Regions from separate parts of the Oceanobacillus sp. FSL K6-3682 genome, predicted to be linked through region 3. Evidence: riboswitches for the same ligand, from Rfam matches in the RefSeq annotation. Region 3 holds a riboswitch; each other region holds the start of a gene.
What was found. Region 3 has a riboswitch for preQ1 ahead of queC (7-cyano-7-deazaguanine synthase QueC). Riboswitches for the same ligand answer to the same signal wherever they lie in the genome.
Positions count from the first base shown of each region.

Region 1: it holds a riboswitch for preQ1, as region 3 does, so the genes downstream of both, MHH51_RS04365 (QueT transporter family protein) here and queC (7-cyano-7-deazaguanine synthase QueC) in region 3, are expected to answer to the same signal.
Region 2: it holds a riboswitch for preQ1, as region 3 does, so the genes downstream of both, queF (preQ(1) synthase) here and queC (7-cyano-7-deazaguanine synthase QueC) in region 3, are expected to answer to the same signal.

Region 1 covers NZ_CP150263.1:848,619-859,385, forward strand. The annotation lists gene MHH51_RS04330 (TetR/AcrR family transcriptional regulator) at 117-722, shown strand; gene MHH51_RS04335 (SRPBCC family protein) at 830-1,324, shown strand; gene MHH51_RS04340 (catalase) at 1,371-2,969, opposite strand; gene MHH51_RS04345 (SDR family oxidoreductase) at 3,231-3,992, opposite strand; gene MHH51_RS04350 (TetR/AcrR family transcriptional regulator) at 4,145-4,744, shown strand; gene metA (homoserine O-succinyltransferase) at 4,894-5,805, shown strand; gene MHH51_RS04360 (DUF3891 family protein) at 5,913-6,680, opposite strand; gene MHH51_RS04365 (QueT transporter family protein) at 6,829-7,311, opposite strand; PreQ1 riboswitch class I at 7,320-7,364, opposite strand; gene MHH51_RS04370 (VOC family protein) at 7,757-8,614, shown strand; gene MHH51_RS04375 (calcium/sodium antiporter) at 8,703-9,653, shown strand; gene MHH51_RS04380 (alpha/beta hydrolase) at 9,682-10,281, opposite strand; gene MHH51_RS04385 (MarR family transcriptional regulator) at 10,305-10,739, opposite strand.
Region 2 covers NZ_CP150263.1:992,192-1,002,958, reverse strand. The annotation lists gene ehuB (ectoine/hydroxyectoine ABC transporter substrate-binding protein EhuB) at 1-497, shown strand, start outside; gene MHH51_RS05115 (amino acid ABC transporter permease) at 636-1,295, shown strand; gene ehuD (ectoine/hydroxyectoine ABC transporter permease subunit EhuD) at 1,295-2,008, shown strand; gene ehuA (ectoine/hydroxyectoine ABC transporter ATP-binding protein EhuA) at 2,008-2,778, shown strand; gene MHH51_RS05100 (queuosine precursor transporter) at 2,900-3,535, opposite strand; gene queF (preQ(1) synthase) at 3,583-4,080, opposite strand; PreQ1 riboswitch class I at 4,158-4,204, opposite strand; gene murB (UDP-N-acetylmuramate dehydrogenase) at 4,319-5,242, opposite strand; gene MHH51_RS05085 (alpha/beta fold hydrolase) at 5,409-6,215, opposite strand; gene MHH51_RS05080 (metal-binding protein ZinT) at 6,482-7,531, opposite strand; gene MHH51_RS05075 (MerR family transcriptional regulator) at 7,771-8,562, shown strand; gene MHH51_RS05070 (ATP-binding cassette domain-containing protein) at 8,555-9,490, shown strand; gene MHH51_RS05065 (ABC transporter permease) at 9,487-10,257, shown strand; gene MHH51_RS05060 (universal stress protein) at 10,337-10,767, opposite strand, start outside.
Region 3 covers NZ_CP150263.1:2,592,079-2,602,845, forward strand. The annotation lists gene MHH51_RS12935 (DASS family sodium-coupled anion symporter) at 1-884, shown strand, start outside; gene MHH51_RS12940 (manganese catalase family protein) at 1,019-1,876, shown strand; gene MHH51_RS12945 (sulfite exporter TauE/SafE family protein) at 2,091-2,849, shown strand; gene MHH51_RS12950 (DUF1835 domain-containing protein) at 2,944-3,768, opposite strand; gene queE (7-carboxy-7-deazaguanine synthase QueE) at 4,720-5,448, opposite strand; gene queD (6-carboxytetrahydropterin synthase QueD) at 5,441-5,908, opposite strand; gene queC (7-cyano-7-deazaguanine synthase QueC) at 5,908-6,582, opposite strand; PreQ1 riboswitch class I at 6,665-6,710, opposite strand; gene MHH51_RS12970 (thioesterase family protein) at 6,971-7,444, opposite strand; gene MHH51_RS12975 (3-hydroxyacyl-CoA dehydrogenase NAD-binding domain-containing protein) at 7,431-8,399, opposite strand; gene MHH51_RS12980 (3-keto-5-aminohexanoate cleavage protein) at 8,410-9,294, opposite strand; gene MHH51_RS12985 (GbsR/MarR family transcriptional regulator) at 9,291-9,875, opposite strand; gene MHH51_RS12990 (betaine/proline/choline family ABC transporter ATP-binding protein) at 10,136-10,767, shown strand, end outside.

The DNA.
Region 1 (10,767 bases), 1.7 Mb from region 3:
TTTAGTATAAATTTTAAATAAAACGCTTTCAATCAGTAATAGATTAAGGTCTGTGTACATAAACAACAGATGAATGCAATCTGTTTAAAAATGAAAAGAAGTTTGGGGTGATTTGAGTGGTTACCAAGAATATAATATTGGATAGACGGGTGAGGAGAACAAAAAAATTATTAAAATATGCGCTTCTTGAATTAATGCATAAAAAAGACTATGGGCAAATAACGGTTACGGATATTGTGGAGCACGCTGATTATAATCCCGCTACTTTTTACCGGCACTATAATCAAAAGGCGGATTTAGTCAAGGAAATTATTACGGATCAGACAAACGGACTGATTCAAGCCTTTAAAGTTCCTTATAAGAAGAATAATTATATCCATTTAAACGACTTAGCTCCTTCAGAAGTTGTTATTTTTAATTATATTATCGAAAATAAGCATTTTTATGCACTTTGGAGAGAATTCGAAGCCATACCGGGATTTTATGAAGTTTTTCTGCAATCCATTACCCAATTTTTTGAGAATGAAATTAACTTAATTACCCCATACCATGATGGATTGGATAACAATATGTATACCTCATTCTATGCCTATGGAATTCTAGGTATTATTCTGGATTGGATTAAAAAGGATTTTGAGCAATCTCCTGGTTATATGGCAAAACAGCTCTGCAAAATAATAAATTACTATCCAGCGGAATCATTTATAATTGGTAACTCTTGATAAAGCAGACTTAGAATGTCGTTATCGGCTTAGAAAAGTATATATTATTAATATATGATAAAGATAAATGGAATCAAACAATTCTTATTATTGGAGGAAAACAATATATGCTGGCAGCGGTAGAAAAAACAGAAAATGGCTATATAGCAACTTTTGCACGTAATTTTAATAGCTCTGTTGACGAAGTATGGGGCACATTAATAAAAAATGATAAACTGCAGCAATGGATGCCCAATTTAGAAGTGGTAGACCTGAGAAAAAGTAGGAAAATGAAATTTAATATGAATGATGGAACAGGAAATTCCTTTGAGATTGCTATTTTAGATTTTCAGCCGCAAACCTATTGGCAATTTGAATGGGGAGAAGGCTCTGTCCGGTTTGAACTGGAGCAGGCCGGGGATGCATGTGTTTTAGTATTAAAAGAATATATTCCAGTGCTCAATGACCATGTTCCTAAGGATTTAGCCGGCTGGCATATCTGTTTAGATATGTTTGAGGCAGCTCTGACAGGAAGACCAGTGGGTTTTCCAAAGGAATCATGGAAAATGAAGTATGAAGCATATAAGAAAATCGTTCATCCGTTTTTACAGGAAGATAAATAATTAAAATGGTGCCTCAAAGCTTAACCTTGAGGTACCATTTTTTATATTAATAAGGATCTGCGTCATGTCCAAGCTCTTCAGCGTGCTTTGGAGCCTGTTCCGCATCTGATGCACCTAATGGATTCTGACTGGTGCCATGTTTTTTCGCTTGCTTTAAACCTTCTCTCAGACGACGTCCATACTCTTCGTCAGCTTCTTCTGCAAGTGCAATCATTTTATCCTGAATCCGCTTGTCGCAGGTTGATAAATCTCCAATCATATTAGACAATAATTCATCTTTTTCCCAATCATCAAATTGACGGAAGGTTTCTCCTGCCTGCTTTGTATTATCATTGCGGTCAATGGATTCACGTACAAGGTTGCCCTCTACAAAAGGTGTATATTCCTTGCCAGTTTGTTTCGCTTCCTCCAGTCCGCCAAGCACGGACGGCTCGTAATTAACATGTGGATTTTGACCGGGAGCTTTGTCGTTTTGCTGACGTAACTGTCCACCTTCCTGATTGGTAGCAACCCGTTTTTTGGCTGCATTAATCGGAACCTGCAAATAGTTAGCTCCAACACGGTAGCGCTGTGTATCGGAGTAAGAAAAAGTACGCCCCTGAAGCATTTTGTCATCGGAAAAGTCCAGCCCGTCAACTAATACACCGGTTCCGAATGATGCCTGTTCAACTTCAGTGAAATAATTTTCCGGATTTTTATTAAGTACCATTTTTCCTACCGGAAGCCATGGGAATTTATCCTCCGGCCATAATTTTGTGTCATCTAACGGGTCGAAATCAAGCTCTGGATGATCGTCGTCTGACATAATTTGTACCAGCAGCTCCCATTCTGGATAATCGCCTTTTTCAATCGCATCATATAGATCCTGGGTAGCATGATTAAAATTCTCACCCTGGATTTCAGCAGCTTCTTTGGTGGTTAAATTTTTAATCCCCTGCTTTGGTTCCCAATGGTATTTCACGAGAACAGCTTCTCCATCCTGATTGACCCATTTATAGGTGTTTACGCCTGACCCCTGCATCATCCGATAGTTTGCAGGAATCCCCCATGGTGAGTAGATAAAGGTTACCATATGAAAGGACTCGGGAGAGCTGGAGCAAAAATCAAAGAAGCGCTCGGAATCTTGAATATTTGTTACTGGATCCGGACGGAAAGCATGAATCATATCAGGAAACTTCATTGCATCACGGATAAAGAAAATTTTGATGTTATTGCCGACCAGATCCCAGTTGCCATCCTCTGTGTAAAATTTAACAGCAAAACCGCGCGGGTCACGTACTGTCTCCGGAGAATGGTTTCCATGAACTACTGTTGAGAAACGGACAAATACAGGTGTCTGCTTCCCTTTATCCTGGAAAACCTTTGCTCTTGTGTACTTGGAAACAGGGTCATTACCAACTGTTCCATAGGTTTCAAAATAGCCATGTGCTCCGGCACCGCGTGCATGCACAATACGTTCTGGGATTTTCTCACGATCAAAATGACTTATTTTTTCAATAAAATCATAATTCTCCAATGTAGCAGGGCCACGGTTGCTGACGGTACGGATATTTTGGTTGTTAGTTACGGGATGACCTTGACGGGTGGTTAAAGTATTATCATTTTCAATATTTGTTTGACTGGTGGATTTTTCTTTTTCAGACATGTGTTGAGCCTCATTTCCTTCATAAATTTCTTCTTATTAGCATTGCCAATCCAGATGAAATTAACCGTATCAAAAAAGGATTTTTTATCAATTTCCGTCAGAATCATTCCGTCTTAAGAAATGAAAATGAGCAGGGAATTATCAATGGGGAGATGAGAGCAGTTTAACGGAAGCAGAGGGGTACTATTTGTAAGAAGGCTGTGTTTCTGATCAAAATAAAAACGGATGCAGAAAGGATATCTGAATCCGTAAAAGTACAAACTAAAAAGCTGCTGTCCAGCCGGCATCTGCAGTAATAACAGTTCCATTGACAAAGCTGGATTCATCTGAAGCTAAGAATAACGCTACCTGTGCAATTTCTTCTGGTTGTCCGACTCTAGGCATCATGGCCTGCGCTAACTGTGTCCGGCTCGCTCCAAATTGATTAAAATCGGATACAGAGGAAGTAATATTTGTTGCTACACCGCCTGGAGCAATTGCATTGCAGCGAATACCTTCCTTCGCATACATAAAGCCTGTATTTTTCGTTAAGCCTACAACAGCATGCTTTGATGCGACATATGCAGCACCAGCATGAGCCCCATTTAATCCTCCTGTAGAAGCGGTGTTAATAATGTTGCCTTTCCCTTTTTCAAGGAAAATAGGAATTGCTTTGCGAATGGCACGCATAACTCCTTTCGTATTTACATCAAAAATTAGATCCCATTTTTTATCATCAATATCGCCGGCTGCTTCCATACCATCCATAATACCAGCGTTGTTCACTAAGATATCAAGCGTTCCGAATTCAGAGACTGCTGCATCAATCATATTTTCGATGTCTTCCAGTTCAGCGATGTTTACTTTAATTGCTTTGGCTGTACCTCTATTATTTGTAATGGATTGAACGGTTTCTTCTGCCCCTTGCAGGTTCAAATCTGCAGCAATCACTTTACAGCCTTCCCTGCCATATAATTCTGCAATCGCTTTCCCCATACCGGAAGCTGCTCCGGTTACAATGGCTACTTTGTCTTTTAATTTCATTTTTACCCCTCCTGCAAAAAATTGTATCTGTTTCCTATCCATCTTATAATAGGGATATCTTGTTAACAATATACAAAAAATGATTAAAATGTATGTTTATCAACACTTCCATATGTATTTGTCTAATTACTAAATTTGGGGGTAATCTATCCATGTTAAATTCTGAAGATCGACGAATTAGCAAGTCAAAAAAAGCGATGCGAAATGCGCTTATTCAATTAATAGAGGAAAAGGAGTTTAATAAAATTACGGTAACAGATATCGTGGAACGTGCAGATTTGAATAGAGGAACTTTTTATAAGCATTATAAATCACAAACAGATATCTTATTAGAGTTAACAGAGGATATTATAGAAGATTTAATTCAATCCTATCGTATGCCTTATAAAGAGAAGCGTATATTCAATCTGGATAAACTTACCGCTTCCACGGTTAAAATTTTTGAACATGTGGAAAAATTTCAAGGCTTTTATGCATTAATGCTGCGGACAGATAAACTGACTTATTTTCAGACAAAGATTTTCAAGGTATTAAAGAACTTAACCATTCATGATTTAACGAAAATAAAAAAGGAAGCAAATCAGCCGAATCAGGCTTTGCAGGCTAGCTTCTTTGTGAATGCAATTATTGGTATGATATTTGAATGGGCGGAAAATAATTTTAGCTATAGTACGAATTACATGGCCGAGCAGCTGCTATTAATTTTAAAAAGTATGCGTCAGGTGCAGATTCTTCATCCAAGATTAGAATAAATATTTGCTTATTTTGCTGAAAAGAAGGGTTGAACTTTTTCAGCAAGCCTTTACAATAAGAAATAGACTAATAATTTGGGAGAAAAGCATATCTTTCAAAAAAGATCGTTTGAAATTAATAAAGCAGAAAAGTGGATGGAGGTCAGACAATGCCGATTAAAATTCCAAGAGAGCTGCCAGCAAAAGAGATTTTAGAAGAGGAAAATATCTTTGTGATGGATGAACAGCGCGCGGATTCACAGGAAATTCGTCCGCTGAGTATTCTTATCCTCAATTTGATGCCTGAAAAACAAAAGACTGAAACGCAATTGTTAAGATACCTTGGGAATACCCCATTACAAGTGCGTATTTCTTTTTTGCGAATGGCTTCACATGAATCAAAAACAACAAGTCAGAACCACCTGGATACATTTTATAAGACCTTTGAAGAGGTTCGGGATAAAACATTTGACGGTATGATTATTACAGGGTCCCCGGTAGAGCATCTTTCCTTTACAGATGTTGATTATTGGGAGGAACTGCAAGAAATTATGGAGTGGACGAATGATCATGTTACATCTACACTTCATATTTGCTGGGGAGCGCAGGCAGCTTTATATCATCATTATGGCATTGATAAGCATGCCCTCCCGCAAAAATGTTTTGGAGTTTTTGAACATGAGGTATTAGCACCGAAAGAACGTCTGGTAAGAGGATTTGATGAAATATTCTTAGCACCGCATTCGCGCTATACCACAGTATCTTTGGAAGAAATTGATAATCATCCTGACTTGCAACTATTAGCTGTGTCCGATGATGCAGGGGTGTTTTTACTTGCATCTAAGGATGGGAAGCATATTATGGCAACAGGTCATTTAGAATACACGGCGACAACGTTAAAAGAAGAATATGAAAGAGATCATGCCCGCGGTGTTGACACAGCATTACCAGAAAACTATTATCCAAATAATGATCCGGACAAACTTCCAAAGCATCGCTGGAAGAGTCATTGCAGCTTACTATTTTCCAATTGGTTGAATTATTATGTGTATCAGGAAACACCTTATGTTTGGGGAGAGTGAACTTACACTTAGGCTTGACTTTAAGGGGCCAGATGTGTCTGGTCCTTTTTGATTTGGCAGGAAATAAGGTCAGGAGCACTCCCGGCCTTATTTCCGTAAAAAAGTGATTAATTACGGGCATTTATCCAAATTGTTTCTGCTAAAATTGGAGCATGCTCATAAGCAGCAATTAATCCTTGCTGTTGAATTGCTGCTTTTTGAACACACTTGTATGTTAAAGTGACAGAGAAATCTGATGAAAACGGAAAAGGATCTATAGCAATGGCATCTCTGCCTGTCCAGCCAATGGAATAGTCAGATGGTAATTTAGAAGCACTGTTTGATAAGGATAACCCTTCTTTGAAAAAAGGATGCAGGTCTTTATCCTCTGCTCCGGCCTCGTTCATGCAAACAAACAGGGACAAGTTATCGGAAAACTGTAACAGTGTATAGTCAGCTTCAAAGCTTTGCTTATCAAAATCCTTCATGGTACTGATTAACCATTCCTGACGCTTTGCTTCCTGTTGAACAAATGCTTCCGCTTCAGGGAGAGAGGATTTTATCAGGAAACGTTTATAATGTTCACTGCAAAGTAAAGCAGCGTAGCTATCCTTCTCCTGAACCTGTTCAATACCCTGCGTGTATAATACGGTTTTTGGAATGGTTGGAAAATCAATAAATGAATAAGGCTGATTAGCCTGATCATTCCAAAAGGGCTGCTTGTCAAATGCTTTCCAGCCACAGTCGTGCTGATAAGCAGCATAAATAACAGAATCTTTGTAAGGAGCATGCTCCAAATAACTGGAGTCCAGATGTTTTAAAAATTCTCCTGATAAAAGAGCATGGTCTGGCTGTGCTATAAAAATAAAATGCTCGTCCTGATTTCTGATAATCATATTAATCCTTCCCTTCAAAATGATAATTTACAAAAAATGATATTTATAAAGAGGTGATCTGATTATACTCATTAGTATAGTTAAAAAGGGTTATCTGGATTTCAATTATTAAAAAGACGATGGATGATCCACCGTCTTATTCTCGATTCTATATTATTTTATCAAAATGTATCCGTTTATATAAAGTATAGAAAATCGGGATACCAATCAGCAATACAATTAATTCACTGGCTCCTGTTGTAAGCCATGTAAGCAGGAATGGTAAGTTTAAAGCAATCTTTAGCATAAAAGCGATAATAAACATATTAAAGCTGAAAATCAATGTATTCAGGAATAACAGTGTGAGTGTATTTTTAATATATTTCTTTAAGAAAATAATAATTCCTAACGATATAGCAGTATGTGCTGTCCCGAATAAGAGATCGAGCCCGCCTGCCATTGAAAATAAATTAGATGCAAATACACCAATTGTAATTCCGAAAAAGTAACGTTTATCAAAGATAATTAAATGGTTAAACATCTCTGATATTCGAAATTGAATCGCTCCGAATGCAACGGGAGAGACCAGCAAGGATAGAGCAACATATAGCGCTGCGATAATCCCGTTAACCACAAGTGTTTTTATATTCATATTTTGTTTTCCTCCTAGTTTTTTAGCGTGGGATGGTTACGAACCACGTCATGCAACGCTTATCATATCAGTATTTGAATTGGAAAACAATCGTTTTATACTATTTATAGTGTAAATAGTAGTCGTGTTTATTGTTTTTCTCGTCATTGGTCAAATCTCCACAATATGAATTGCTATTGCAGCAATTTCATCCAATTTTCATTTCAATAGAAGGATGATTTAACAACATGCAAGCAGGATAATGAAGAACATGTTCATAATGGAATAGGAAGGTATAGACGCTTATTCTCAGGTGCGAAAGTTGAGTTATTAATTTAAACAGAAGTTAAATAATCTGAACGAGAAAACATTTTTGACCGCTGGACTTCACTCATTTATAATTAGTTACATAAAGTAAGTTTATTATTTTTAGTGAAATATAAAACCGGAAAGGTGACTATTATAAATGGAAAAGAAATTTTTTGACGAACAGACAATATACGTATCAGATATAACTATACAGGTAACAGATTTACAACGTTCTATTCAATTTTATCAAGATTTTTTGGGCTTTAGAATAATGCGGAAAACAGATAATAAAGCAGTACTTTCGGCAGACAGCAAGAAGGCTTTAATTACTCTGGAGCAGCCTGAAGGAGTTGTGTCAAAACAAAGAAGAACAACAGGGCTCTATCATTTTGCTATTCTTTTGCCGGAACGAAAAGACCTGGCAGTATTTTTAAAATATCTTTTGCAGGAGGGGAGAAGATATACGCTGCAATTAGGTGCTTCTGATCACTTAGTCAGTGAAGCACTCTATTTCTCAGATCCGGATGGAAATGGGATTGAAGTAGCGAGAGACCGATTATCTGAAAGCTGGAGCTGGTCAGAAGAATCTGTACAAATGAGCACAGAACCGCTTGATGCAGATGGACTTCTCGAACTAGCAACAGAGGAGTGGAATGGCATGCCTGAAGAAACCCTTATTGGACATATTCATTTACATGTGAATGATTTGTCAAAAGCAAAGGAGTTCTATGTAGAAGGATTAGGCTTTCAAGAAGTAACCGTTTATCCTGGAGCTTCCTTTTTATCTGATAGCGGTTATCATCATCATATTGCAATAAATACGTGGAATGGAGAAGGGGCGCCGGTACCAGATCAAAATGAAGTCGGATTGAAGTTTTTTACAATAGTATATCCTGTTAAAGAAGAGGCAGACAAAGCAATGGAAAGACTGAAAGCTTTAGGCTATTCAGTTGATGAAGGAATGGTAAAGGACCCTGCAGGAAATCAAATTTTTATATTGGGTTCAGCAAAGTAAGAAATATCTACATGAAAATAGTGGATAGGAAAATACAATTACGGTAGAATAAAAAACACAAATGCAGGGAGAGATGGGGAGTAGACTCATGGAATATGTCTTATTAATTATCGGATTTTCATTGTTAGTGAAAGGAGCAGACTGGTTTGTGGATGGTTCCTCCAATATTGCACAGCTTTTGCGTGTTCCGCCGATTTTAATTGGATTAACGATTGTAGCCTTAGGGACAAGTGCGCCAGAAGCAACGGTGAGTATTATTGCGGCTGTCCAGGGAACAGCCGATGTAGCAGTAGGAAACGTAGTTGGAAGCAATATCTTTAATATTACACTGGTTGTTGGATTGGCAGCAGCTATTTACCCGCTTCAGGTTCAAAATGAAATGATTGTCAAACAGATTCCTTTTGCATTATTGGCGGCAGTAGCTTTGTTTGCACTAGGGAGTGATGTACTGCTTCAGGGATCGACAGAAAATATCCTCAGCAGAAGTGATGGAATCATTTTCTTTCTGTTTCTAGCGATTTTTATGTATTACATTATTGAGGTCGGTTTGAAAAGCAGAAAAGAAACCAAAGCCATTAAAGATTCAAATGTAAAGTGGGGAAAGAGTACCTTTATTACTCTGCTCGGATTGGCAGCAATTATTCTTGGGGGGCAATTTGTTGTGTCTAATGCTACGGAAATTGCTTTGTCATGGGGAATGAGTGAAGCTTTAGTTGGTTTGACTATTGTTGCAATAGGAACCTCATTACCTGAATTAGTTACCTCTATCTCAGCAGCACTAAAGAATGAAAGTGAAATTGCCTTAGGAAATGTTGTTGGCAGCGGGATTTTTAATATCTTATTTGTTCTTGGCGCAGCATCTCTGATTTCTCCTTTAGCCATCAATCCTGTGATCTTCACAGATATCTGGATAATGATAGTATTGACGATACTTTTGTTAATTTTTTCGCGGACAAGTTTCCGAATTGGGAGAAGAGAAGGAATTATATTAGCCCTCATCTATGTATTGTATACAATCTATATTATTATAAGAAATTAAAAAGAAGGAGAACAAACTCTCCTTCTTTTTAATTCGCGTACCAGCTTGCAGCTGCTTTAATCTCACTCATTGTCAGTTGATGACCGTTACTCTCCCAGTGAAGATCGACATCAGCCCCGCCGTTTGTCAACAATCGCTGTAATTCCTCTGCTTCTTCCGGAGGACACATCGGATCGTTATCACCAGCGGCAATAAATACTTTTGTTCCAGTTAAATCCGGAAGGTCAATCCCTTTTCTGGGAACCATCGGATGATGCAGGATTGCTTTTTGTAAGGAATCTTTATAATGGAATAAAAGACTCCCGGCAATATTAGCACCGTTTGAATAGCCGATTGCCGTAATCTGTTTCCGGTCAAAACTAAGTTTTTGGCTGGCTTCATTTAAAAATTCATGTAATTCCTCTGTGCGTTTAATTAAATCTTCTTCATCAAAAACGCCTTCCTCCAGCCGGCGGAAAAAACGGGGCATGCCATTTTCTAATACATTCCCGCGGGCACTCAGGACATTTGCATTCGGATCAATGATGCCTGCTAAAGGTAATAAATCACTTTCTGTACCGCCAGTTCCATGGAGGAGAAGCAGTGTAGGACCATTGGGACCCGCTTTTTCTTCATAAATGTATTTCATTGATTTTCATCCTTTCTTGTCTGTTACTCTTTATTACTTGCTTTATGTCCAACCTTCTTTAAGACCTCGATAACGGTCTCTTTATCGCTCTCCGAAATTCCGTCGAATAGTTCTTCAATTACCAGCTGATGTTTTGGAAAAATATCATCCATGGTTTGCTTTCCTCTATCTGTGATTTCTAAATAGACTGCTCTTCTGTCGTCGGGACAATTTGTCCGGATGAGAAGCTCCTTTTTTTCAAGCTTATCAATCACGTATGTTATCGAGCCTGTGCTGATTAATACTGATTCAGAAATTTCACGGATAGTTTGTCTGCCTTTATGGTATAGTGCTTCTAAAATAGCAAAGTCTGATGCACGCATACCATGTTTTTTTATATCCTGTTTGGTAACTTCTTCTAAAGCTTTGGATGCTTTCATGGTAATCACAAAGGTTTTTAGTGATAAATTCTCAGACATTTTTTTGCCTCCTTTTATAAATTAATAA
Region 2 (10,767 bases), 1.6 Mb from region 3:
GGCTTGTTGTGGAAGCAGGTAATCCATTATCTATTGAAAGCTACAAAGATATTGCAGATAATCCGGATATAACAGTAGTTGTTATGGAAGGAGCTACAGAAATTGAATTTTTAAAATCAGAAGGAGTTGCCGATGACCAAATCATCACTGCATCTGATATTCCTGCAACCTTCTCTGCTATACAAGCAGGACGTGCTGATGCAACAACTGGTACGGAAATGACCGTTCGAATGGCTTTTGAATCTGCTGACACAGAGGATTTAGAAATTGTTGAAAGTTTTGAACAGCCAGAAATAGACGGTGTACCAAGCTATGGTGCAGCTGCATTCAGCCTGGAAAATGAAGAGCTTCGTGATGCATATAACGAAAAATTAGAAGAGTTAAAAGAAGACGGTACTGTTGCTGAATTATTGGAACAAAACGGATTTCATCCAGAAAGCAATTTTGTTGAAGCCGGCTCTGTAACAACGGAGCAAGTATGTCAGGGTGAATATTAATCTTGAAAGTAGATGAAACAGATATTTTCAGACTCCATAGGGCGGTTCCTTCACTAAGGAGCGCCCTATCTTTGTTTTGGCGAGTAATAAAATCCCAGTAAAAATGCACACACAATAATTATTAAGGAGGTATTTACCATTAGTGCAATATTAGAGGTTGCCCCGCAATTATGGCGTGGTATTCAAATAACTGTATCTATTTTATTTGCTTCTGCACTGTTTGCATATGCTATGTCATTTATAGCAGGACTATGCCGACTTTCCAATAATTTTATATTACGAAAATTGACTGGATTTTATGTAGAGGTATTTCGGGGGACATCGTTGATTGTTCAGCTATTCTGGCTGTATTATGCAGTTCCGATGCTATTTGGGATTAATCTGGGTTCAAATTGGTGGATTGGTGTCATTGCAATTGGCCTAAACTATGGCGCATATCTTTCAGAAGTCGTCCGCAGCTCCATTTTATCTGTATCTCAAGGACAGTATGAAGCTGCAACTGCGTTAAATATGTCTTCTTTTCAAAGGATGCGCCTTATTATTTTCCCACAGGCAGTACGTATGATGCTTCCTGAATTCGGTAACTATACCATTCAAATTTTAAAAGGGACCTCTCTTGTCTCTTTAATTGGATTAACGGATATTTTATATTATGGAGATGTAATGCGAAGCACCAGCTTATCTTTATCACCATTGATTTATCTAACTGCACTTATATTCTATTTCATATTAGCCCTTCCGTTAATTTTCCTTACCAGGAAGGCTGAAAAAATTGCTAAAAAGGGGGTAGCTAGCTGATGAACCTGAATTATTGGAGCTGGGATACATTTTTCGATGCGTTACCAGTGGTATTACAAGGGCTTGGGATTACGATTGGACTGACGTTTGCCAGCTACCTTTTTGCCTTAATTTTTGGTTTTTTGTGGACATTCTTACGCCGCGTCCCAAATCGTTTTATTCATTTCATTGTCACTTGGACCATGGAATTTATACGCTCTACGCCTCCACTTGTTCAATTATTTTTTATCTATTACGCCTTACCGGTGATACCTTATATTGGAATATCACTTCACCCATTCGCTTGTGCCGTGTTGGGACTTGGTATACACTTTAGTACGTATATTGGTGAAATTTATCGCTCTGGAATTGAAAATGTGGATAAGGGACAATGGGAGGCTTCTACTGCACTGAATATTTCTACATGGGATAAATGGCGAAGGATTATTCTTCCGCAAGCAATCCCGCCGACCATTCCAATGCTTGGAAATTACTTTATTATTATGTTTAAAGAGGTTCCTCTGGCATCTACCATCGGGGTAGCAGGTATTATGCTGCTTGCCAGATCATATGGTGCGGAAAACTGGTCCTACCTTGAACCGTTAACCATTGTAGGAATCATTTTCTTAGTACTAAGCTACCCTTCTGCAGTGCTGATTAAGAAGTTAGAGAATCGTTTCAACAAAAGATTCGATAAAAATCAAATCATGAAAGACAAAGGAGCAATGCAATAATGGCTGAACCAATCGTTACCTATAAAGATGTTCATAAATCCTTCGGCGATGTAGAAGTGCTGAAAGGAATTGATTTAGATATATACCCGGCTGAAAAAGTAGCTGTCATTGGCCCAAGCGGTTCTGGAAAAACAACCATTATCCGTCTGCTGATGACATTGGAGCAGCCAACAGCGGGCGATATTATCGTGGATGGCCGTAATCTGTGGAAAATGGAGAAGAACGGGAAATGGATTCACGCAAATGAAAATCATTTACGCTCTATTCGCGGAGATATTGGAATGGTATTTCAGCATTTCAATCTGTTTCCACATATGACTATTTTAGAAAATTGTATGACAGCGCCTGTTCATGTGAAAAATGAAGAAAAAAGTGATGTGAAAAAACGTTCCATAGAAATGCTTGAACGTGTAGGACTTGGAGATAAGCTGGATAACTATCCCAGCCAGCTCTCAGGAGGACAGAAGCAGCGTGTAGCTATGGCCCGTGCGCTTGTTATGCGCCCAAAAATTATGCTGTTTGATGAGGTTACCTCAGCACTTGACCCTGAGCTTGTGGGGGAAGTTTTAAATGTCATTCGTGATATTGCAGAAAACGATGATATGGCAATGATTCTTGTCACACATGAAATGGACTTTGCCCTGGATATAGCAGATAAAGTACTCTTCTTAGATGAAGGGGTTATCGCGGAGCAGGGAACTGCAAGTGAAGTTATTGAGCATTCCGAGAATCCTCGCGTACAATCGTTCCTGCAGCGTTTTAGAGGATAAATGAAGAGAATTATACTGCTGAACATTGCTTATAAAAGACCAGCCAGATATTTTTTGCTCTGGCTGGTCTTTTCAATGTATTTATAATCAATACAAGAATTAATCTATCAGATTCTCCTGTTTAAGAAGCCTCCAATAACTCCGCCTGGTTTTTCTCCTCATGCTTTCTAGCTAAGCGGACCAGCAGATACGCAAATGGTGTGTCCATCACTGCAACAATAAACTTCCATATATATTGTGATACAATCATTCCAAGTAAAACTGTTGTCGGGACAATCCCCCAAAAAGCAATTGTAATAAATAATATCGTATCAATGAGCTGGCTGGTCATCGTTGATAAACTATTACGCAGCCATAGCTTTTTCCTGCCATGACGATGCTTTAATCCATGAAAAATTGTAACACCTAAGTTCTGGCTGACAAAATAAGAAACCAGACTGGCTAAAATCACGCGGAAACTCCCATTAAAAATTTCTTCAAAAGCAGCCTGTGATTGAAAATCCGCTGCCGGTGGAAGCTGAATCGCAATATAAATAAATATCATAGCAATAATCTGTGTGAAAAATCCGGCTTGAATCGTTTTTCTCGCAGCCTTTTTTCCATAAACCTCGCCAATAACATCCATCATTAAATACGTAATCACATAAACAATCGCTGCAGCCGGCAACACAAAGCTTCCCATTTGAAATAATTTGACCGACAAAACATTGGACAACAATAACAGCCCAACAAAGACAGCATTTAAGTAAATATACATTATCCTGTTCCCTTCTCTCCAAAGGTTCAAGGACCTAACGTTTCCCTCTATCGATTATCTACAGTTTCCGGATACATATCATGCTGCATTAACCGGTCTTCTGCCATCTTTTCAAATTTCGTTCCCGTTTTTCCATAATTACAATATGGATCAATGGAGATTCCTCCGCGTGGCGTAAATTTTCCTCTCACTTCAATATAACGGGGATCCATCAGTTCAATTAAATCATTCATAATGATATTGACACAGTCCTCATGGAAATCACCATGGTTTCGGAAACTGAATAAATATAATTTTAAAGATTTACTCTCTACCATTTTAATATCTGGAATATAGCTGATATAAATTGTTCCAAAATCAGGCTGATTTGTCATTGGACAAAGTGTTGTAAATTCCGGACAGTTTAATTTCACAAAATAATCCCGGTTCGGATGCTGATTATCAAACACCTCTAAAATCTCTGGTGTATAATCAAACGCATATTTCGTTTCTTTATTTCCCAGCAATTCAATTCCTTGCAGATCCTTTTCACTTCTTCCTGCCATGCTGCTCACCTCCTTTTGATATTTTAAGATAAACAAAAAAGCCATGCTCCCAAGGAACACAGCTTGATAATTACAAGTTGTCCTTAGTTTTTTATAGAGGGTTAACGCTAAGAACCTCTGCCTATTGGTTAAAATTAACACTTCATATTATAAGAATGTAGACTCTGAATGTCAATCTTTCTTTTATATTACAAAGTTCCGTATCTTACCTTTCATGCCCGGAGCCTGCTCTACAATTTTATTTCTCCATATCCTCGCCAATAATGCGCACTTCACGTTCTAACTGTACATCAAATTTCTCTTTCACTGTCGCCTGGACAAATTGAATTAATGAAATATATTCTGACGCTGTTGCATTATTTTTATTGACAATAAAACCAGCATGTTTTGTAGAAACTTCCGCTCCACCAATTTGCTGTCCTTGAAGATTACTGTCTTGAATCAGCTTGCCGGCAAAAAAACCGGGCGGCCTCTTAAATACACTGCCGCAAGATGGATATTCCAATGGCTGCTTGGATTCTCTCTTATATGTAAGATCATCCATTACTTCTTTAATTTCTTCCTTGCTTCCGGATTTTAGAGCAAAGGTTGCTTCTAAAACAATATAGCCGTTGTCCGGGATATTACTTGTGCGATAGCTGAGATCCAGCTGATCCGCAGTTAATGACAGCAGCTCTCCATCTTTCGTTACAACTACTGTGCTTTCCAGCGCATCTTTAATTTCTCCGCCGTATGCGCCTGCATTCATATACAGAGCTCCCCCGACAGAACCCGGAATCCCGCATGCAAACTCCAGCCCCGTAAGTTCTTCCTTCAAAGCAAAACGGGAAGCATCAATAATTCTTGCACCACTTTGAGAGATGACCTTATCCCCTTCTCGCCAAATGGACGCCAGCTGTTGAAGGTTCATAACAATTCCCCGGATTCCGCCATCCTTCACGATTAAATTAGAACCATTTCCAAGCATTGTAAATGGTACATTTTCCTGGTTGGCAAAGCGGATAATTGCCTGTACTTCTTCATAAGACGATGGCGTGATATAAAAATCTGCAGCCCCGCCTAATTTTGTATACGTATGTTCTCTTATCGGCTCATTGATTAATACATTATCTTTATTTGTATGTTGAATTAATTGATCGTAGAGATGATGGTATTTATTCATGCTATCATTCCTTTAATTTGCCAAATGATATATATACATTTGGCATTGTTATTCTTTTTTCTGCCACTGTTTAAAAGCAGACATCCCAGTCTCTCCAGCTTTAACTTTCAATAAGGCTGGAGTAATCTATTTTTGATGAATCCTATACTATTGTAGTTGAATCCAATTAATCTTGCCACAAAAAGCTATAAATCAATTTATCAATTTGCGGGCTTTCATGCATAGCACTGTGTGTCAGCTGCGGATCATCAATGATTGTCTCTTTATAATTTTGTTCCGGTATTATATTCCTTAAAGTCTTTACACTTTCCGGCACTGCAACAGTATCTCCTGTACTGGCTATGCTGTACACATTAACATCTGCCGGAAACATATTCTCCCGCAGTACATTTAAAGCGCGGGAATCGGGTTTTAAATCGTCTGCAGCTTCATCCTGATGTAATTCAAAATAACCTTCATTATAAATACCATCAAACGGACTGCCAATTGCAACAAGCTTATTTACTGTTGGATAACCATTCAGCGGATACTCCATCGTATATTTCACTGCCAGAATGCCGCCCATAGAATGGCCAACCAGATTAACCTCCTCTACACGATAGTTTTCCTTTAAGTGCAGGAGCACATTTGCAATCCATTCTGTACTGTTCTGAAAGCTTGCACGGTTGTCTTCCAGAACAATCTGTACAAACGTCGGTGCGTATCTTCCCTTATTTAAATTATAATCAATTATATTCCCATCTTTTTGAACATAGTAAATAAAACCTTTATTACCCCACTGGTACGTATTTTCAAAGCGGTCAAGCATATATCCAAACGAATTTTCCGTTCCTTTATAGCCATGTATAAAAATAGTCGGTGCCCCAGTATATTCTTCTGCCTGCGTTTGATTCTGCTGATAGAAATAAAAACCTGAAGCAGCACCAATCACAATTACTATACTCAAAACAATACCTGCTATCTTCTTTCTCATGTATTTACTTCCCTCAATTTCTTTTGTAAATCTATGTTTGCATTATTAACAAAAATACATAGCTATTATAACATCCTTATCCTGTTAAGACATCTTTTCCGATGAAGAAAAATTGGCAGGTCAAGCCTTAAAAGATACAGATTTACCAGAGCTGGAACCCCTCTTTTCACCAAAACTCACGCTGCAATTTCACTTCTTTTTTATAGTGCAATAAAAAAGCAAATAGAATCTGCTTTTATAAACAGCATTCTATTTGCTATTAATCATTAATGAGCAATTAGTTCATGAACAATCTCATCGGTATCTAAATCAGATGGATAATATGTCGGCCAGTTATCCATTTCTTCTAATAAGGCGTCATTATCATCTCCCATATACAAATGGAAATGCCATGATTCACCAGGAGCAATTCCATGGTCACTAAATTGAATATATCCCGGCAGATTTTCATCCGCTTCTCCTTCTAATTCGAAAATATAACGGACACCGCGGTTTCCAGCTTCATATTCAAGAATTTCATAGCTGTCATAAGCATACGTTCCTGTATGCTCTTCGCCATTTTGGTAAAAAGTAATTTCGTCTCCATCAATGACGATACGCTCTATATCTGTTTCATAGCCAGTTGTATAGTAATCTTTATATTCATCCGCTGTCATATCATCACTTTCTTCTGCTTTATGCTCGAATACTTCATCTAAAGAACCATCTTCTAAATATGGATAGATGGATTGCCAATCACCTTCCCAATCAGCCAATGGACGATCTTCTACCTGTTCGTCTTCAAAATATCCTTCATAGATTTGCTGGCTCTCCTCATCATCTCCATGATGGTGATGATGACCATGCTCATGGTCATCGATTGTAATTTCTGTTACAGGAGACTTAGCAACAGCCTCGTGATCATCACTGTAAAGAATTGCTATAACCTCCTGCCCATCTACTTCTGCGTCACCAATATAAGAGTCCTCAAATTGATCTTCTACCACAGTCCATTCCTCTTCAGAAGAATCACGTATGTACCAATGCCAATGATCCAAGTCCTCTTCCGTTACTGCTTCTAACTTAAAGACATCGCCTGTATGGTAATGGTCGGATAAACCTTCAATTTGTATATTTTCTGGTACATCATCAAAGGAAACAGCTTCATCACCATGATCGTGATCATGCTCTTCTTCTTCATGATTCCCTTCTGCCTCTTCTTGGCTATCTGTTCCTTCCTCCTGGCTGGCTGCTTCGTCATTTCCCGATTGACAGCCGGCTATAAATAGAAAACTAATTAAACCTAAAATAATTCCTAATTGCCAAAACTTCTTCATATAGATGCTCCTTTCATTATACGTAATGATTACGTTTCGTAATGATTACGATTTAAATTATACATAGGTGCCTATTAATGGTCAAGAGATTTTTTACCTTTTTAAAAATACAAATTTGTTTCTAATAGATTTATAAGCTTTATTACATGCTAAGGAGGATTTATTTTTTAAGAATTTTATTCAAGGTATTGATGACGACGTAACGTAATGTGATTTAATGATAATAAGGAGGTGCTATCGTGGAAAAAGAAAGCAGGTTTTCAATCGGTGAAATCTCCAAGCTTACCGGTGTCACCGTCCGGACGTTACAATATTACGATAATATCAATTTAGTTCCACTGGAAAAAGATGAAGAAAATGGAAGAAGATATTTCAAGGAGTCAGACTTAACAAGACTGCAGCAGGTTTTGTTTTACAAGTCTTTAGGGTTAAAAATTAAAGATATTTCCAAGCTGCTGGAAGAAACCACAACAGCAAAGCAGCTTATTAACGTATTGGAAAAACAAAGGGAGATATTCTACTATAAGCTGCATGATATCAAAAGTAATATTGCTTTGATTGAAACAAGCCTCGCTGGAATGAATGAAAATGATTCACTTCCTTTAGGGAACCTCGTGCAATTAATTATCTCTTTAAACAAGGATACTATTTATCAATATAAAGATGTTGCATTTGATAAAAAAGCAGAAAATACCTTTATGGAGCATTATCAGAATTGGGAAGAGGTTTTAGAAATATATTGGGATTGGAAAGCACTTATATTAGAAGCTGTTGCTCACATACTAAACGATATTGAACCGGATAGTAAGCAAGGGCAAGCTTTTGCAAAAAAATGGATAGAGATGGTTGTAAGTATTTCAGAAGGAAACCAGGATTTACTCTCAGCTCATAAGAATTCCTATAAAAACCGGGAACAATGGCCGGAGGAGGATTATCGGCTGATGGAATTTACAGATTCCTTTATCGATAAGTCTGTAGACTACTATTTATCCTCTGGCAAATCTGATGTTTGGAGGAATAAAAATGATTGAAATAAAAAACTTAACGAAAACCTTCAAGGATAAAATCTCTGTAAATCAATTATCGCTCGTTATTCACCCCGGTGTTGTAACAGGCTTTTTAGGTCCTAATGGCGCAGGCAAATCAACAACGATGAAAATGATTTTAGGATTAACGAATCCGAGTGAGGGCAGTGTAACAATTGATGGACAGAGCTATAAAGATCTAAAGCAGCCTATTTCCAAAGTAGGGGCCTTAATCAACGGGGATGCTGTAAATCCAAAATTAACGGCGAAACAGCATTTAGAATTAATCGCCGCAGCAAGTGGTATTCCTGAAAAACAAACAGAAAAAATGCTAATCGAAACAGGATTGGAAAATGTAAAGCACAAGCAGGTCAACACTTTCTCCTTAGGAATGAAACAACGCTTAGGTATAGCAACTGCTCTTTTAGGCAATCCGGAAACAGTTATCCTTGACGAACCTTTTAATGGATTGGACGTAGATGGCATTCATTGGTTACGTGAATTAACAAAAAAGCTGGCACAGAATGGAAAAGCAGTACTGATATCCAGTCATCTGATGAGTGAGATGCAAATGATAGCAGACAGAATGATTATTCTTGCTCAAGGAAATTTAATTGCAGATATGACAGTAGCTGAACTGGCAGAAACAAGCCTCGGCGCTTATGTCAAAGTAAGATGTGAAAATAATGAAGAATTAATATCCCTGCTAACAGAAAAAGGTGCGGATATTAAACAAAATAAAAATAAAGAATTGCATGTTCATCATTTGGAGATGAAACAAATCGGGTTGCTGGCAAAGGAAAAGAATTTGGCTTTATACGAATTAACCAAAGTACAGCCTTCCTTAGAAGAATTATTTGTAGAATTAACAGAAGGTAAAATGGATTACGTATCGACCGGCACTACTCCTGTGGAAGGAAGGGAATTAAAATGAAAAATGTTATTCAAGCAGAACATAAAAAAATTTTCTTTCTCCGCTTTTCAAGAGTATATTTACTTTTTACAATTGGAATCAGTTTGGTAGCAGGATTTATCTTTTCCGTAACTACACATGTTACACAAGGTAGAGCCATCACAGATTTATCGGTCCTTGAGGTAGTTTCAGCAAATATGTTGGGAATTGATTTAGCCAGTATTCTGCTGATTATTTTTACAGGATTGTCTATATCCAGAGAATTTACTGCAGAAACGATTTATTCCTCTTTGGCTGTCTGTCCAGATCGAAAAAAGTTTTTTATGGGAAAATATATAACCTTTTTCTTCCTGTCTATTGTACTGAGTGTCCTTCTTATTGCTCTCATTTATTTAAGCAGCCAAGTCATTCTAATGATAAATAATATGGATGCTGCAAATCTTGCAAATACTGATATCAGACAATTTGTTCTGGGCATCATGGTGATGCCGGTGTTTTATTGCCTGCTTACCGTTGCTGCGACTATTTTTTTCAAGAGCAGCGGGGGAGGCATTGCTTTCTCCATCATTGTTATAGCATTTCCGGCGCTTATCAATATGTTTTCAGATACCGTTCAAAAAGTACTGCTGCCTATCATGCCTCAGTCAGCAATACACAGTTTATCCGGGACTGCTGCTGAGGGATCCTTTGAAGCATTGGGAACTTTCACAAGTATCGGTCTATTATTACTTTGGTTAGTAATTACATCTCTTATAGCCATTATTTCATTTCAAAAAAGGGATTTTTAATTTATTATATAGAAAAAGAAAATCTAAAGCAGCCCTGGTCAACTATCAAAGTCAGCTTTAGATTTTCTTTTTCCTCCTATTATTTAACAACCAGCACTTTACACTCTGCCTGATGAACAATTTGACTGCTGACACTTCCAAGGAAGAATCTTCCTACTCCTCCCAGCCCCCGGCTGCCCAGAACAATCAATTCTATTTCATTTTCTTTCGCATAATCAATTAATTGTGAAGCTGGATTACGGAAGGTATAATCCATCAGAATATCTGCTTTACACGCAACCCCTGCTTCCTTTAACTCCTCACGAATGCTTTCAACAGCAGGGCGGGCCTCTTCGGCCAAATCGTTCATAAAACTGCGGGCAAGAGCTACATTTACAGTTGGCCCGCCATTCGAAATAACGGTTACAATATGCAGGACGGCGTCCTCCGCAAGCTTAACCTGTTTTTTTGCTTCTTCTACTGCTTTTCTGCTAAGGTCGGATCCGTCATAAGCTACTAAAATATTAAAAC
Region 3 (10,767 bases):
CTATTTCCATTTGGAATATTGGTATAAAAACAGCAGCCGCACAAAATATGGTTGCTCTGGGATTTATGGAATCTGCATTTGGAATTAATGTGACATGGGGAGAATGGTTTCTCTATGCTGCTCCCTGGGCTTTTATTATGTCTATTGTGCTTTATGTTGTTATGGTCAACCTGATAAAGCCGAATATGTCGGAAATGCCAAAAGGAATAAGTATCGGCAAGCAGCTGAATGAGCTTGGAAAAATGAGCAGTAAAGAATGGCGTTTGGTTATTATTGCCGGATTATTATTATTATTCTGGTCTACTGAAGGCATTTTGCATCCTTTAGATTCTACTACGGTTACCATTGTTGCGGTTGCAATTATGCTGACACCAGTTATTGGCATCTTTGCCTGGAAAGAAGTACAGACCAAGGTTCCTTGGGGTACATTGATTGTATTTGCAACGGGAATTTCATTAGGGATTGTTCTGTTAGCAACGGAGGGAGCTACCTGGCTTTCTTCTAATTCATTTGAAATACTTGGTGTGTCTTCCCTGCCTCTGGTTGGTATGATCGCAGTACTTGCTTTATTTAATATTCTGATTCACTTGGGCTTTGCCAGTGCCACCAGCCTAGCATCAGCCTTTATCCCGATTGTTATTGCTTTAGTCGGATCTATGGAGCCGGCAGCCTTTAATGGTCCGGGGCTTGTCCTGATTATGCAGTTTGTTATCAGCTTCGGCTTCTTGTTACCGGTCAGCGCTCCGCAAAATATGCTGGCATATGGTACCGGAACATTTACTTTAAAACAATTTATTAAATCCGGCGTGCCGCTTACTGTGATCGGCTACCTGCTTGTTATCCTGTTTAGTGCAACCTATTGGCAGTGGGTTGAATTGTTATAATTAGTGTAAAAGCGATATAAAAGAGATTAAAACTGCTCTTTTACATCTTTTTTCATTTTTTATTTGAATAATTTAAATTTGCATAGGAAAGATAAGTAAGAATATATCAACAGATAAAAGGAGACCAACCATTTATGTATTTCTATAAAGAAGATTTAATCAACATGATTGTTCCAGATAAACCCGACCCGCATGCAGCAAGAGTACTTCAAGAAGCGTTAGGCGGACAATTTGGAGAAATGAGAACTCTGATGCAATTCTCTTTTCAAAGTGCTAACTTCAGAGGGAAAGCCAAGCCTTATCGTGATCTTATCAGAGGGATATTTATAGAAGAATTAAGTCATGTGGAGCTTGTCCAATCCACCATTAACCAGTTATTAAATGATTCTGGAGAGAATATGCCAGGTAATCAGGCATCTGATGGTGCTCCACTGGATGATGTCATTCAGACCGGGGTGAATCCGCATCACTATATTATGGGAGCAAAGGCATCCCTGCCTGTAGATGCTGCTGGTAATCCGTGGAACGGAAGCTGGGTTTACGATCACGGGAACCTGGTTGCGAATTTATTAAATAATGTTGTATTAGAATCAACTGGCGTCCTGCAAAAATCAAGAATTTACGAAATGAGCAGCAACAAGGCTTTAAGAGAGACCATTGCTTTTCTGATTGTTCGTGATAACGCCCATCAAAATGCGTTTGCAAAAGCATTGGAAACATTAGGAGTAGATTGGGGCAAGATATTCCCAGTTCCAAATTATGATTTAAATAAGTACCCGGAATGCCGTAAATATGTTGAAATGGGCTTCCATAATGCTCAATTTAATTTTAGACTGGATGATACACAAATAGGAGAAATATTCCAGGGAACGACCCCAAGCAGAAATGGCGGCGAATTACATGTTACAGAGCCGCCTAAGGGATATCCAGTACCTACTATGCCAGATATGCCAAATGAACATGCGCCAGGCATACATGATTTAAATAATTAATGGTCAATTACTTATTACATTCACAAAAAGAAAAATGCCTTTATCGGTGTTTTTCTTTTTTTATATTCTTCACAAGTTATATTAACTGCATAAACTCATCACTCAATCAATATGCTGTCTGATACGAACTCTTCACAAGACCTGCCGCCCAATATTTTTCCGCTAATATGCTATAATACTTCATGTAGTTTTAGAAAAGAAAGGGATTTTAATTTTGATTGTTTTATTAACGATGCTTGTTATCGGAATGCTACTTGGGTTTATCGGGGCTGGGGGCGCCGGTTTTATTATTGCCATGCTGAGTGAAGTCTTTGATGTTCCGATACATACAGCACTCGGGACATCCCTGGCAGCAATGGTTTTCACATCGTTATCCGGCACAATCAGCCATCTGAGAGAAAGAAATACGATGTTAAAAATAGGACTGGCAACGGGATTGTTTGGCGGAATTGGTGCCTTTTTTGGATCAAGGCTGGCAGTTTTCATTCCTGAAAGTGATTTAAAATGGTTTACAGCCGGAATGCTTTTTTTATCCGCAATTTTGCTTTGGATTCGTGTCACAGTCGGCTTCGGCAGTTTTGCTACGCAAGCATTTGCAGAGAAAAATCGCTCTTCAAGAAGCAGATTTTGGATGACGGCTGGCGGTATTGGGATTGTGACTGGTTTATTATCTGGTGTCTTCGGTATCGGGTCTACCCCATTTATTCAAATCGGTTTGCTTGTTTTCTTCGGTTTATCGCTTCAACTATCCGCAGGTACAACGATGCTCGTTATTATACCAATCGCATTAGTTGGCGGTATCGGTTATTATACTGTAGGATTTCTCGATCTAACATTATTTGCAGAGGTCGTTGCAGGAACGATTGTTGGTTCTTATATCGGCGCTAAATTTACAACTCGGTTACATCCGATGGTATTAAAAATCGCCATGGTTGCTGTACCAATGCTCGGCGGGATTATTTTATTGCTTTAGTCTGCCAATACAAAAAAATAAAAAGGATATACCATTCCCCTATCAAAAGGCAGTGGTATACGTCGTCTTTTGACAGGGGCATAGCTATGTAATTCTAAACTGATTTCAAGCCGTTTGTTTTTACCCTGTACATCCACATGGCTTGCAGACTTCCTTCATATATCAGATAACCAGCCTGGATAAGCGAACGGATCCGGTACTCAATCCATAAATCTGAAAAGAATTGATCAGACTTCGTTAATACGCCTCCAACTACTCTTGCTGCATTGATAAAGGTCGCTTCCTCTCCTTCTTGTTCCACACTTTTTATATATTCTATAATCAAGGTATCATCTCTTGTTTCTAATTCATCTATGATTTCCCCTTGCTTCCAGGAACGTACCAAACTGCCACGCTGAAGCAATTCTTTTCCCTCCTGCTCGAAAGTTTGCCGCATTTCTTTTGTTATGTATGAATATGAATGATTATAAAAATGGATTAGCTGTTTCGCATTACAATCACCCGTGGAAAGAATAGCAACTTCTATTTCTTTACCCCTCATATATTCCTGCATTGCGTCAGCGGTATTTACTACCCTCAGCTCCACATCTTTACCATTTAATAAATAGCAGCTGATTCGAAGGCCAATTTGCTCCGAGGTATTTTCACAGGTCCAAATGGTCAGTTTATCGCCATCTTTTATTTCTCCTAATTGCTTCAGCGCTTCTTGATAATCAGATTGATCTGCATGAAAGTTCTGCACCTCCTGAAAACAAGAAGCTTTCCAGGCAAAATGATCCTTGATGCCACAAGGCTGATGAATATTAGTAATTGGCCCTACTGAAAAATCAATTGGAAAGCTGATAATTTGATGATTTTTCTTACGGAATGCGTGCTTTAAAATGCCGGCTGCTGCACTTCCAAATATAAAGTGTTTCATATAATCAATCCTCCGCTAAGATCATTTTATCACAATGCACCATGCTTGATGGATAAGCAACTACATCTTCCATATTGAATAAAAATTCATAGTATAAGCAACCTTAATAACACATTTTACATAATAACAGCTTTTCTTTCTTTATTTCTATCATTTCAGCCAAGCGGACTCCTTCCTCAAAAATTTCATCGGATTTTAGGTGGGAGGTTTTAATACTTCATCCATGCAGATGTAAATGGCGCTGCAAATATTATGCGAAAAGTTTTCAAAGATGCGTCTCATCACAGCTTTTCCAATATCGGGGCTTTACGAAACCCGGTAACTTTGGTTGTAAGATAAAAGTAGTCTTAGGAGGCAAAGACCAATGGGATAGCGGGGTTGGGTGTTTTCAGCACACCGATGTGTCCACTCCACTGGAGGTTAATCGTCATCTTGAAATTCGACACCCCAGAAACCCCCACTTCCAATTTCAATAGAAATGAAGTGGCGGGAGTATTCATGAGGACGATTATTTTATTACTGAAGCATCTTTAGTTTTATCAGAAGCCAATATGCAAGACATCATTGAAATTGATGCAGCCGTTTCTTAGGTAGACGATTTAAAAACGGAAAATTATATTAAACACTTAGAGGGACTTGGACTGGAAATGGAATAGTTATGTTACTCATGTAGAAGTTTCTAATTTCTCTCTGCCTATAGGAGTTTTTAAAAATGAATACTTGAGAAGTCAGACTGACTTCTCAAGTATTATCAGAGTCTTACCATTGACCTGGATCAACTTTCTATTTTGTTAAAAGTAAAAATAACAGATTCTCTACAGAAATTTAACTTATGATAATGAACATGATTTTATAAATATGCCCGTAAAGATTTTTATACTTTTTCTCATAACAATAAAGGTGCTTTACCATAACAAATTATATTATTATCCGTGAAATTCCCTTTTTTTACTACACCCCACGTTTATTTCCCCAAACTAACGCATGCACCTGCGGCAGAACACGAACCCGATTCAACACTGTAGATGCCACTACTTCATTAATTAGCCATTCATACTTATTTAATAAATGCCGGGATAATTGCTGCGGCTCTGCTTCCTCTAAATCATCATTTCCTACCTGCATGAAAAAAGCAAGCTCCGGATAGCGCTGATGTACTTTTTCAGCATAATGAAGATCTTCTTTATCAAAAATTACAACCTTTAAGCTGGTATGTTTTAATCGTTCATTTGCTTTAAGTTGATGGATGATATCATCAAGCTTCTCCCAGTTTGTTTTCATATTAGAGCTTGGCGGTTTTGGAGAAATGGTCAGATCATCAATTTTCATAAACCAATCCTGATAACTACTCCCCTGTGTTTCCAGGGCGACCTCGATATTATTTTTCTGTAGCAAATCGATCAGGTTATCAATAGCAGATAACAAAGCTGGATTCCCGCCTGAAATCGTCACATGGTCAAATTGATTGCCGCCTATTTCTTTCAGCCGCTGCCAAATCTCTTCACTCGTCATCTGAACAATATCTTCTTTGGCGCTTCCATCCCATGTAAATGAGGAATCGCACCATGCACATCGATAATCACATCCAGCTGTCCTTACAAACATCGTCTTACGTCCCACTACCATTCCTTCCCCTTGAATCGTAGGTCCGAATATCTCTAAAACAGGTATTTTACGCATGATAAATCCACTCCCGTCTGGCCTCAGCATAACTCGTCGGCGTTTCAAACAGCCGGACAAGTTCTACTTTACAATCGTTAGGCAGGTCACGGATTGCTTCTTCCATTTGTTCAAAAATCCAGACGACCATATTTTCTGCAGTTGTATTCATTTTTGGTAATGTTTCATTTAAATAACGATGATCTAAAAATACTTCAATCTTGTCCTTCCAAATCTTTTTTATATCGGAGAAATCAATAACTAAGCCGATTTCATCAACAAAACCGCTGATACCGAATATAACTTTATAGGTATGCCCGTGAAGATTTTTACACTTTCCCTCATAACAATGAAGATGGTGTGCCGCATCGAATGTAAATTCTTTACTTACCATTACTCGTTTTTGATGGTAGGCTAAATGCTCTCTTTGAATATCTTCATCCAGTTTTTGCAGTTCTTCAACAATACGAAACCCGAACATTATTGATTCACCTCCTGCCTTCTTGCCAGATATTGATCTAACCCTCGCTGGCGCAATTGGCATGCCGGACACTCTCCGCACCCGGCCCCTCTTATTCCGTTATAGCAGGTTAGTGTTCTCTCTCTGATATAATCGAAGACTTGCAGCCCGTCCGCCATTTTCCATGTTTCTGCTTTGTCCAGCCACATTAATGGAGTGTGAATAACAAAATCTTCGTCCATTGACAAATTTAATGTGACATTTAAAGACTTAGTAAAGATATCACGGCAATCCGGATATCCGCTAAAATCTGTCTCACATACACCGGTAATAATATGCTTTGCATTGATTTGCTTAGCTAAAATTGCTGCAAATGAAAGAAACAGTAAATTTCTTCCCGGGACAAATGTATTTGGTAATTTTCCTTCCTCTTCGGCATTTTCCACTTCTATATCCGCCCTTGTCAGAGCATTAGGAGCTAATTGATTCAGTAATGACATATCCAGGATATGATGTCTCAACCCTTGCTCTTCAGCAATTTCCCTGGCGACTTCAATCTCCAGGCTATGACGTTGATTGTAATCAAAGGTCACTAATTCCACATGCTCAAACTTTTCTAATGCCCAAAATAAGCAGGTAGTGCTATCCTGGCCACCGCTAAATACAACTACTGCGCGCTTATTATTTTTTCCCATAAAAAAATCCCCTTTCCAATCTGAAAAAGAGAATCCTATACACCCAGAAAATATAAAAAACCATACCTAAGGCTCGGTATGGTTATCCTTAGTTTTTTATAGAGGGTGTTAGCTAGAACCTCTTCTACTTCGTTTCGTAGATTTTATTAATGTTGATTACAAATGGCAGTATAACATATTTTTCCTGATGATGTTACCATTTTTACAAATGTTGAATTATTTTTCAACAGCTAATACAGTCTTACAGCGAATGATATCTGTTCTTTCGGGCATAGCAAATGCTCCCTTTATCATCTGAGAGAATTTTAATTATTTCTCTGTTCACAATAAAGGGAGTATATATTACCTATGACAATACAAATATTTTTGTTTCAATCAAAAGTATATGTTATTTTTTCTCACGAATACCCATAAGTGTATTCGCTCCAGTAGGCCAATTCTCTTTTGGCAATCTAGGAAATTGATTAATCCGCACATCAACTGTATCTGGAAACGGCGCAGGGCGCCCTGATATCTGGTCCATTCCCATTACCATCTGTTCACTGGTTGCCACAGTCGTATTTTCTTCATTTTTCATTTCAAACCAAAGATGCATACGCTTTTCATCCTTGTTCAAAACAGTAACATTTGTATGCAGTTCTTCATTTTCATGTGCTTCTTTTAAATATTTAATATGCGCTTCCAGGGTAAATATAGTATAAGCGTTTGCTTTTCTTCCTTCTTCATCGAGTCCAATTTCATCCATCAAGGCATCCAGGCTGCGGCTGAAAATCAAAGCATAATATGCATCATTTAAATGGCCATTATAATCTACCCATTCGGGCAATACACGGCCCTTCCATATTTGCTTACTTTCTATCATAGGAAAGCAGCCTTTCTGCCGGCCAGAAACCTTCTTCCTCTAAAAGCCCCATCAGTTTAATCAAGAAGCGGTCACGACGATGCTCCAGATCTTCAATTGGTACATCTCCGCTTTGCTCTGCAGTTCCTGAAATAACTTTTTCACTTAATTCTTCGGTCAATTCTGGGGCTACCAAGCGAGTCCACGGAAGCTTCAAAGCAGGACCAAACTGTTCAAGCATGTGCTTCATACCGTCTTTACCACCAGCTAAATGAAGTGTCAAAAATGGTCCCATCAAAGCCCAGCGCAGACCAGGTCCATACACAATCGCCTTATCCACTTCTTCAGTTGTGGCAACGCCATCGTTGACAATATGAAGACCTTCACGCCAAATTGCTTCCATAAGCCGGTCACCAATATGACCATCAATTTCGCCTTTCATCACAAGCGGCTTCATATTCATGCTTTCATACATTTTTTCTGCTTTTTCCATGTAACTTCTTTCTGTTTGTTTGCCTCCAGCTATTTCTACCAGCGGTATTAAGTAAACTGGATTAAATGGATGTGCAACAATAACGCGTTCTGGATGGTGAGCACAGTCCTCCTGCAGTACTGAAGGCATATAACCGGAGGTACTGGATGCAATAATCGCTGTTGGTTTAGCTGCGGCATCGACTTGTACCAATACCTTTTTCTTCAACGCTTCCTGTTCTGGGACGTTTTCTTGTATCAAATCAGCTTCTTTTACAGCTTCTTCTAAGGTGTCATAAAAGCTGAGATTTTCCTTCGCTGCTTCATCACTTATTCCAAATTCTTCTAATGTTGTCCAAATTTCATCTATCATTTTTTCTGTTTTTTCTTTCGCGCCAGGAGCCGGATCAAAAGCATTGACTTTATGACCGCTTGCTAAAAAGCGGGCAATCCAGCCATTGCCGATAACTCCAGTTCCTAAAACTGCCATTGTTTTTTGTGCCATAGTTCACCTCTTAAGAATTAAATGTTTTCAGATTCAAATGCTCTCTCGCTTCTGCCGCTGTCATCGGCTCAAGTTTCACACTGTTTAAAATATTGACAGCTTGATCTACCAGCTGTTCATTTGTACCAAGTACACCTTTTTCTAAATATAGATTGTCTTCTAATCCAACACGGACATTCCCGCCAAGCAAAGCAGCCTGTGCAACAATCGGCAGCTGCATGCGGCCAATACCGAACGCCGACCAGTGGGATCCCCCGACAATACGTCTTTTCATATATTCGATTGTTTCTGAATCAGCATCAGCGCCCCATGGAATCCCAAGACAAAACTGATACATTGGTGTTCCTTCCACCAGCCCTTCAGAAATTAGTTGGTTGGCAAGGCGGATATGACCTGTATCAAATACTTCCAATTCGGCTTTTACACCACTCTCTTTAATCAGCTCGGCATGCTCGCGAAGCCAGTCTTCCGGTCCTAAATAAACCTGGTTACCAAAGTTCAGGCTGCCGCAATCCAATGTTGTGAGCTCCGGAAGCAATTTACCGACAGGCTCATGCCGCTCCTTCGGGGTCTGGATATCTGTCCCTGGCCCTCCTTGTGTCGGATTTTGAAGGTCAGGAACAAAATCTCCGCCCCCGCCAGCAGTAATATTAATAATCACATCTGTATCGGATTCACGAATTCGTTCTACAGTCTCTTTAAAAAGCTCTACATCGTGACTGAGCTTACCAGTCTTTGGGTCACGAACATGAATATGTGCAATTGCAGCACCTGCTTTTGCTGATTCAATAGCAGATTCCGCAATTTCTTTTGGTGTAACCGGGACATGTCTGCTTTTTTTTGTTGTATCTCCTGCACCAGTCAGTGCCGCAGTGATGATTCGTTTATTTTTCATTTTGCGCTTCCTCCTTCTTGTTCTGAGGAGACGATGGGTACATGGTTAAAAATCTCGCCACTTTCAAAAAATGCAACAAGATTATCAATCCAATTATAATAAGCATTCCATTCATCCAATTCCTGCTGTAATCTCTCCATTCGAACCTTTACATCTTCAGAAGAATCCTCCGTCAAGAAAGTTTCTAAATGACGAATTTGTTCTCTGAGACGGCGTTCTAAACTAGTATTACGTTTTACAACCTCTGACCAGTTACTTGTAAATAAGGAAATAAACGTCTGGGCATAGTCCCGTTCCACATTGTAATGATCCTTACGGCTGCCTTTAACGTATTCTTTCTCAGCGATATTAAGTGAAATCATCTGTCTCATGACTTGGCTCATTCTTGTTTTACTCATACCTGTTTCATCAGCCAATGAATCTAATGTCATCGCCTCTCGGTTCATATAAATAATGCCAAGCAAACGGCCGACTGTTGAAGATACGCCGAAAGTTTCCATATTATCCGCAATTCGATCTGTGAGAAGATCCTCGCAGGATTTAATTTCTTGAAGCAATTGATCGTTTGAAAATGATGCCATCGTCAAGCCCCCTTTTTCCTGTATATGTGCCACTTTAACATGAATCAAACAAAAATGAAAAAAGCAGATACTGTAGAAAACAGTCGTAAAATAAAGAAATTCTAAGATAAACCCTTCTGTATACTTTGTAAAGTTTAAATTGCACAGATTTTACGGTTTAAATCGCTATTTTCGGATTTTCATTTTTACCTGACTGTTTATTATACTGAGTAAGTCTGAAAGTTAGTTTTTTAACGGAATAAGCAATGGAGGTGCTTTGGATGCTAGAGTTTAAAGAAGTAACAAAACAGTTCGAAGGGAACGACTATCCTTCTGTTCATAAACTGAACCTAAAAATAGAACGTGGAGAGTTTGTCGTTTTTATTGGACCAAGCGGCTGTGGAAAAACAACAACAATGAAAATGATTAATAGGTTAATTGAGCCTTCCAGCGGAGAAATTCTTGTGGACGGAGTAAATGTTCTCAAGCAGAATGCTGTCCAGCTGCGACGATCCATTGGATATGTTATTCAGCAAATCGGATTAATGCCCCATATGACTGTAGGAGAAAATATATCTCTTGTAGGATCCCTTTTAAAATGGAATAAGGAAAAACAACAGAAACGGGCAAAAGAACTTATTTCTTTAGTTGACCTTCCAGAGGAATATTTAAATCGTTATCCTCATGAACTAAGCGGTGGACAGCAGCAGCGAATTGGTGTGCTGAGAGCTTTGGCTGTGAATCCCCCATTAATTTTAATGGACGAACCTTTTGGGGCACTAGACCCAATTACCCGTGACAGTTTACAGGAAGAGTTTAAAAAGCTTCAAAGGGAAATGGATAAAACAATCGTTTTTGTAACGCATGATATGGATGAAGCAATAAAACTCGCTGATAAGATCGTTATTATGAA